2 regions of the Priestia sp. AB genome follow, and region 2 is predicted to be linked to the other one. Evidence: a T-box and tRNA genes for the amino acid it is inferred to sense, from the RefSeq annotation. Region 2 holds a T-box; the other holds one or more tRNA genes.
The links. The T-box of region 2 lies ahead of ileS (isoleucine--tRNA ligase). A T-box ahead of a tRNA ligase gene usually reads a tRNA of that ligase, here a tRNA-Ile.

Region 1 (3,826 bases), 240 kb from region 2:
AATACTAAATACTGGGCTGCGTTAGCTCCACTGACTAATACAGCGATATAAAAAACAGCTAAAAAAGATACACCTAACCTTAAAACCACAACCCGGTCAATTCGTTTGGCCCATTTACCTGCTAAAATAAACGTAAGCGGCTGAAGCACCACTACCGCTAAATTATAAATAGCGAGATCCGAAAATTCGCCTGATTGTTTCCACAGATAAATGTTAACAAACGAATTGGAAATTGAAATAGCCAAGGCATAAAGACCGCCTATAATTAAAAGCAAAAGTAAATCTTTACTAACTTCTACATCTCCAACTACTTTTTTTAATAAAGGCATATCAAAAAACTCCTTTTCTCTTCTACACCTAGTGTGTGAAAAAGAAAAGGAGATATGTAAAAGAATTGGAAAACAAAAAAGCCAGTAAAGGTAATAATTACTTTACTGGCTCTTAAATACGTCTTTAGCTTATTTTGCAGCGTCGTAACGCTTAGCAACTTCGTCCCATTTTACAACATTAAAGAATGCTGAAATGTAATCTGGACGGCGGTTTTGGTAATTTAAGTAGTAAGCGTGCTCCCAAACGTCTAGACCAAGAATTGGCGTTTTACCTTCCATTAATGGGCTATCTTGGTTTGGTGTGCTTGTTACTTCTAATTCGCCGTTGTTTACAACTAACCAAGCCCAGCCAGAACCGAAGCGAGTTTTAGCTGCATTTGCAAATTCTTCTTTGAATTGATCAAAGCTGCCGAATTTGCTAGCGATAGCGTCTGCTAATTCACCAGTTGGAGCACCGCCGCCGTTAGGGCAAAGGATTGTCCAAAATAATGAGTGGTTCGCATGACCGCCACCGTTATTGCGTACTGCTGTACGGATATCTTCAGGAACAGCATCTAAGTTTGAAATTAACTCTTCAATACTTTTGCTTTCTAAATCCGCTTTGCCTTCAACAGCAGCGTTTAAATTTGTAACATATGTGTTGTGATGTTTTGTGTGGTGAATATTCATTGTTTCTTTGTCGATATGTGGTTCCAGTGCATCGTATGCATAAGGTAGTTCTGGTAATTTGTAAGCCATGAATAATTCCTCCTTCAAAATATGTAAGCATTTTGGCGCGAAAGCACCATATACGTTTAGATTAGCAAATTTACCCTACTGTTTCAAATAAAAAGTTCCTAATCCATGATTTATATTTACCTAATTCCCATTCACTATTCTTTTAAACATAAAAAAAGCTTCTTTTTCTCAAAAGAAGCTTTGAATAGACAATAGTATGGCGGAGGAAGAGGGATTCGAACCCCCGCGGGCTTTAACACCCCTGTCGGTTTTCAAGACCGATCCCTTCAGCCGGACTTGGGTATTCCTCCAACCTTATAAATGGTGGACCCTGCAGGACTCGAACCTGCGACCGGACGGTTATGAGCCGTCTGCTCTAACCAGCTGAGCTAAGGGTCCACATGGCTCCACAGGTAGGACTCGAACCTACGACCGATCGGTTAACAGCCGATAGCTCTACCACTGAGCTACTGTGGAACAATATGAATTATGTAAGTCACAAACGTAAATTGGAAAATAGCGGCGGAGGGGATCGAACCCCCGACCTCACGGGTATGAACCGTACGCTCTAGCCAGCTGAGCTACACCGCCATGGCTCCACAGGTAGGACTCGAACCTACGACCGATCGGTTAACAGCCGATAGCTCTACCACTGAGCTACTGTGGAACAATATAACATTTACTAGCGACATTAAAAATTTAACATGTTTCTAGCCTAAAGTCAATATATTATTTTAAAACTGCGTATAAAAAATAGGCAATCATCAGCAGTTGAATAAATCCTTTTGAAATAGCGCCACTAAAAAAGCCAATAACCGAACCTACTCCAATTTTTACTGCGTTGCTAATTGTGGTCCGATGAACAATCAGTTCTCCTACAATCGCTCCGATAAACGGCCCTAAAATAATTCCAAATCCCGGAATGACAAACGGACCTACAAGCAGCCCAACTGTACTTCCCCAAACACCTGCTTTAGTGCCTCCGAATTTTTTCACACCAATAATATTAGCTATATAGTCTGCTAAAAAAAGTGCGACAACTAACAATCCTTGTACCACCCAAAATAACCAGCTATAGGAGCTAAAATTATAAAATAAACCGTATATAACAAATCCTAGAGCTACAAATAGCACGCTCGGTATGATGGGATAAACCAACCCAACAAACGATACAACAAAGCTAACGATAATTAACGCCCAACATAAAATAGCCATGCCCGCACCTATCCTTTTTATTATTACTATTTATCATACAATAACCACTCCTATAAAGAAAGACCTTGCACGACGAGTACTTCCTTTATTTTACTTTCGAATACCTCTTCAAATAAAGATTTTCGAGTGTACCTCTGCAATATTAACAGCACGGTCCTCAAGGTGCCCGTAATATCCAAAAAAACAATGACGGCAAAACCTGTACATATACGCATAAAATGTGCTTGTAACAAAACGCTCCACCGCATCATTGTAATTGGTAACGGTTTCTAAAATCTATTGTAAACCTTAAATTTTCGCTATAAAATAAGGTATAATCAGAATCTTCAATAAGAGGAGGCTTTACAATGAGCATGCTGAAAAAGATGGCATGGAGTTTTATTTCCTTCAAAAAAATAAGGTCGCTTCGCTTTGAGCATACGAATAAAACAATTGGCTTTGTGCTGTTTTTAACATTTATTTCTTTGCTGCCTACATTTTTCTTTATGACTTTGACGATTGTAAACGGCTATCATATCGCTACTACAGATCTTCCGAAATCTGTTTCTTCTTTTTCTATTTCAAACTCACAGCTTACGTCAAGTCAACCTTTCACAAAAAAAGTAAACGGTACCGCTTTTATCTTAAACCCCTCACAGTCTATTGAACGATTTCATTCCCCTGCTCATGCCATTGGTTTTTTAAAGGATGGAATTTACATCACGACTAATTCACAAACACAAACGTATTCATATGAGTTGCTAAACTGGCATCATAAAGATAAAAATGAACTGTTAAACTTGCTGCACGAACAAAAATTTTCTTTATACATACTTGTCCCTATCGCTATGCTTTTACTGTACGTATTAACATCTGGACTAAACTTCCTTTCTATTACCTGCCTTGCTTATCTTGGAAAGCTGATTGGACTCATTGCTAAAAAGCAGCTTCCCTTCAAGCAGCTATGGGCACTGAGCGCTTATAGTACGGTAGCCTTCACGCTGCTTTATACGCTTTTTGAAGCTTTTTCTTTGTCTCTAGCACTACATAGCTCTCTTTACTGGATAGGAACATTCTTCATTTACTTGTTGCTCGTCACAAGGGTTCCTATAAGAAGAAAGGTAAAACCTAATAAAGATGCTGGGACAAACGTATTTTAGTTGAAGGAGAATCCAAACGAGGAATCTAGATTCTTGATAGAGAATCCACCTCTTTTGGATTTTTTTATTGATATGGTGAACGCAGGTTTCATGTATGCGGCTGCTTCTAGCTGGTGATTGGGGTGATTTAGTTAAGTCTCAGCCTCTTTATTTCGGTACAACTTTTTTTCTTCCCATTGCACAAGGAAGAATTTTCAACTGATACAAAACCCACAAACCTCCTGCTGTGAGCAGAATAAAGCTATAAACAAACATCAGCCTTTCAGCATGCATCCACACTTCAAAAACAACAGGTCCCAACGCTACTCCTAAAAATCTCACCGTTCCATAAATAGATACAATAAACCCTCTTTCTTCGTCTGAAGCCGCTGAAGTAATCATCATATTAATACACGGAAGAACAAATCCTAAGCCGCCAAAGGCGAC
Region 2 (3,826 bases):
TATTTCACCTCTTGTTGCAATCTTTTTATTGCGATTTGCTGAAAGAGGCGTGTATTCACTTAATAATGTGGTGGGTTTTATTTAAAAAAGGAATCGCTGGATTCCTTTTTTACATACCAATAGTAGGAGTAATAATATGTCTATTTATGAACATTTTAGGCAAGAAGAACATGGATTTATTGACCAGGTTCTTCAGTGGAAAGAAGATGTCCTACATCAATACAGCCCAAAATTAACGGACTTTTTAGATCCAAGAGAGCAGCAGATTGTGACGGCTATTGTCGGGACTGAAGGAGAGGTTCAAGTTTCATTTGATGGTGGACAACCGTTTGCTGAACGCAAGCGTGCGCTGCTATATCCGGATTACTATGTACCTCAAAGCGAAGATTTTCAGTTGCATATGTACGAGCTCAATTATCCTAAAAAGTTTGTGACGATTGAACATCCTCAAGTTCTTGGTTCGGCGATGTCCTTAGGACTGCGCCGTTCAAAATTTGGCGATATTTTGGTCGCGGGAGACGATATTCAGCTTGTAGTTGCAGAGGAAATTTCTTCTTATATTGAGATGAATTTAACATCAATTGGAAAAGCCAAAGTTTCACTTTCTTCTATTCAAAGAGAGCAGCTGCATGTTTTAAAAGAAGAGCTGGTTGAACACGTTTATACAGTTTCTTCAATGAGGCTTGATGTTTTGCTGTCGACCATTCACAATTTATCAAGACAAAAAGTCCAGCCGTTTATTGCAAATGGAGCGGTAAAAGTAAATTTTAAAGTCATTGAACAGCCTTCTTTTGAATGTCATGAAGGTGATATTTTGTCGCTTCGTGGTCACGGCAGAAGTCGTATCGTTTCACTTGAAGGCAAAACCAAAAAAGAAAAATGGCGAATTGTTGTAGGAAAGCAGAAATAAAGAAATCTACTAGCAGGAAATTTTAAAAATATGTCGAATAAACCATTACTAATGACGTAATGAGACAACACGGAGGTGGCCTAGATGCCTTTAACCCCTTTGGATATTCATAACAAAGAGTTTAATCGCGGATTTCGCGGATATGATGAAGATGAAGTAAATGAGTTTCTTGACCAAGTAATTAAAGACTATGAGCTGGTCATGCGTGATAAAAAGGAGTTAGAAGGAAGAGTATCTGAATTAACAGATCGTCTTGGACATTTTACTAACATCGAAGAAACGTTAAATAAATCAATTTTAATTGCTCAAGAAGCAGCGGAAGATGTGAAGCGAAACGCTGAAAAAGAAGCGAAGCTCATTATAAAAGAAGCAGAAAAAAATGCGGACCGTATTATTAATGAAGCACTGTCTAAGTCTCGTAAAATTGCGATGGACATTGAGGAGACGAAAAAGCAGTCTAAAGTATTTAGAACTCGTTTCAAAATGTTAATCGAAGCACAGCTTGAAATGTTAAACAGCGACGACTGGGATCAGTTGATGGATTATGAGATGCCAGCGCTAGAAGAAAAAATTGACTAGTCAAGACATCATCTTGACTTCTCACGTTTTGTTGTCATATAATTTGGTAACAGATGAAATTTCATATCAAACAGTACGGAGACAGGGACAGTAGCTTTTTTAGTTTGTCAAAGCGAATCGAGGATGGTGTGAGCTCGATAACAAACAAAAAAGTGAAAATCACCCTAGAGTACCATTGCTGAACTGATGATAGTAAGCAGTGGCGGTTTATTCACGTTACGAATGCAAAGAGGATTTGCGTACAGCAAATCTACTAGGGTGGTACCGCGGGAGGCCTTCTCGTCCCTTTTTGGGATGAGGAGGTCTTTTTGTTATGGTACAAAAAGATATGAAATTTACGTTTTTTTTGGAGGGTAAAACATGGAATATAAAGATACATTATTGATGCTAAAAACTGAATTTCCAATGCGTGGAAATTTACCGAACCGCGAGCCTAAAATGCAAGAACAGTGGGCTGAAATGAATATTTATGAAAAAGTACAAAAACGTACGGAAGGCCGTCCGCTATTTGTCCTGCATGATGGACCTCCATATGCGAATGGCGATATTCACATGGGACATGCATTAAATAAAATTTTAAAAGATTTTATCGTTCGCTATAAGTCGATGTCAGGCTTCTGCGCACCTTATGTACCAGGCTGGGATACACACGGTTTGCCAATTGAAACAGCTTTAACAAAAAATAAAAAAGTAAACCGCAAAGAAATGACGGTAGCTGAGTTCCGTAAGCTTTGCGAACAGTATGCTTGGGAACAAGTAAACGGCCAGCGTGAGCAGTTTAAGCGTTTAGGTGTACGCGGAGATTGGGATAATCCATATGTAACGCTTCAGCCGCAGTACGAAGCGCAGCAAATCAAAGTGTTTGGTGACATGGCGAAAAAAGGCTACATCTATAAAGGGTTAAAACCTGTGTACTGGTCCCCTTCAAGTGAATCTGCTTTAGCAGAAGCGGAAATTGAATACTATGATAAGCGTTCAGCTTCTATTTACGTAGCGTTTAACGTAAAAGATGGTAAAGGTGTGCTTGAACAAGATGAAAAATTCATCATTTGGACGACAACACCATGGACAATGCCAGCTAACCAAGGGATTGCTGTCAATCCTGAGCTTCAGTACAGCGTAGTTGAAGCAGATGGAGCAAAATATGTAGTGGCAACTGAACTGATTGAAACAGTTGCTAAAGAAATTGAATGGGCTGACTATAAGACGCTTCGTACGGTAAAAGGTTCAGAACTTGAGCGTGTAGTAGCCGAGCATCCAATCTACAAGCGTGATTCATTAGTTGTTCTTGGGGATCACGTAACAACGGATGCTGGTACTGGGTGTGTTCATACAGCACCGGGACACGGGGAAGACGACTTTATCGTTGGTCAAAAATACGGTTTGGAAGTTCTTTGTCCAGTCGACAGTAAGGGTCATATGACGAATGAAGCACCTGGATTTGAAGGGTTATTCTATGATAAAGCGAATAAGCCGATTACAGACAAACTAGAAGAAGAAGGCGCGCTGTTAAAATTAAGTTTCATTACCCACTCATACCCACATGACTGGCGTACAAAGAAACCAACAATTTTCCGTGCAACAGCACAGTGGTTTGCGTCTATTAAAGATTTCCGTGAAGATTTATTAAAAGCAGTAGAAAAAACAAAATGGGTGCCTACTTGGGGTGAAACGCGACTTTATAACATGGTGCGTGACCGCGGCGACTGGTGTATTTCTCGCCAACGTGCATGGGGCGTTCCGATTCCGGTATTTTATGCTGAAAATGATGAGCCAATCATTACGGACGAAACAATCGAACACGTATCAAATCTATTTAGAGAACATGGATCAAACGTATGGTTTGAGCGTGAAGCAAAAGACTTGCTTCCGGAAGGCTTTACTCATGAAGGAAGCCCAAATGGCCGCTTCACAAAAGAAACAGACATCATGGACGTATGGTTTGACTCTGGTTCTTCACATCAAGCTGTTCTTGAAGAACGTGAAGACTTACAGCGTCCGGCTGATTTGTATTTAGAAGGTTCTGACCAATACCGCGGCTGGTTTAATTCAAGTCTTTCTACAAGCGTAGCTGTAACGGGTGAAGCACCTTATAAAGGGGTACTTAGCCACGGATTTGCTTTAGACGGTGAAGGTCGCAAAATGAGTAAGTCATTAGGAAACGTTGTAATTCCAGAAAAAGTAATGAAACAACTAGGTGCAGATATTTTACGTTTATGGGTAGCTTCTGTAGATTACCAAGCTGATGTTCGTGTATCTGATAACATTTTAAAACAAGTAGCAGAAGTATATCGTAAAATCCGCAACACGTTCCGTTTCTTACTAGGAAACTTAGCG

Region 1: it has a tRNA-Ile gene. The T-box ahead of ileS (isoleucine--tRNA ligase) is inferred to sense a tRNA for this amino acid. The anticodon was not compared.

What each region holds. Positions count from the first base shown of each region.
Region 1 covers NZ_JAQMYN010000001.1:374,857-378,682, reverse strand. Annotated here, with positions in the region: gene POF52_RS01930 (MFS transporter) at 1-329, opposite strand, end outside; gene sodA (superoxide dismutase SodA) at 459-1,067, opposite strand; tRNA gene POF52_RS01920 (tRNA-Ser) at 1,265-1,357, opposite strand; tRNA gene POF52_RS01915 (tRNA-Ile) at 1,369-1,445, opposite strand; tRNA gene POF52_RS01910 (tRNA-Asn) at 1,449-1,523, opposite strand; tRNA gene POF52_RS01905 (tRNA-Met) at 1,564-1,637, opposite strand; tRNA gene POF52_RS01900 (tRNA-Asn) at 1,639-1,713, opposite strand; gene POF52_RS01895 (DUF456 domain-containing protein) at 1,776-2,261, opposite strand; gene POF52_RS01890 (DUF1189 domain-containing protein) at 2,609-3,400, shown strand; gene POF52_RS01885 (MFS transporter) at 3,548-3,826, opposite strand, start outside.
Region 2 covers NZ_JAQMYN010000001.1:615,336-619,161, forward strand. Annotated here, with positions in the region: gene POF52_RS03195 (YggT family protein) at 1-85, shown strand, start outside; gene POF52_RS03200 (YlmH family RNA-binding protein) at 137-910, shown strand; gene POF52_RS03205 (DivIVA domain-containing protein) at 995-1,489, shown strand; T-box leader at 1,559-1,779, shown strand; gene ileS (isoleucine--tRNA ligase) at 1,850-3,826, shown strand, end outside.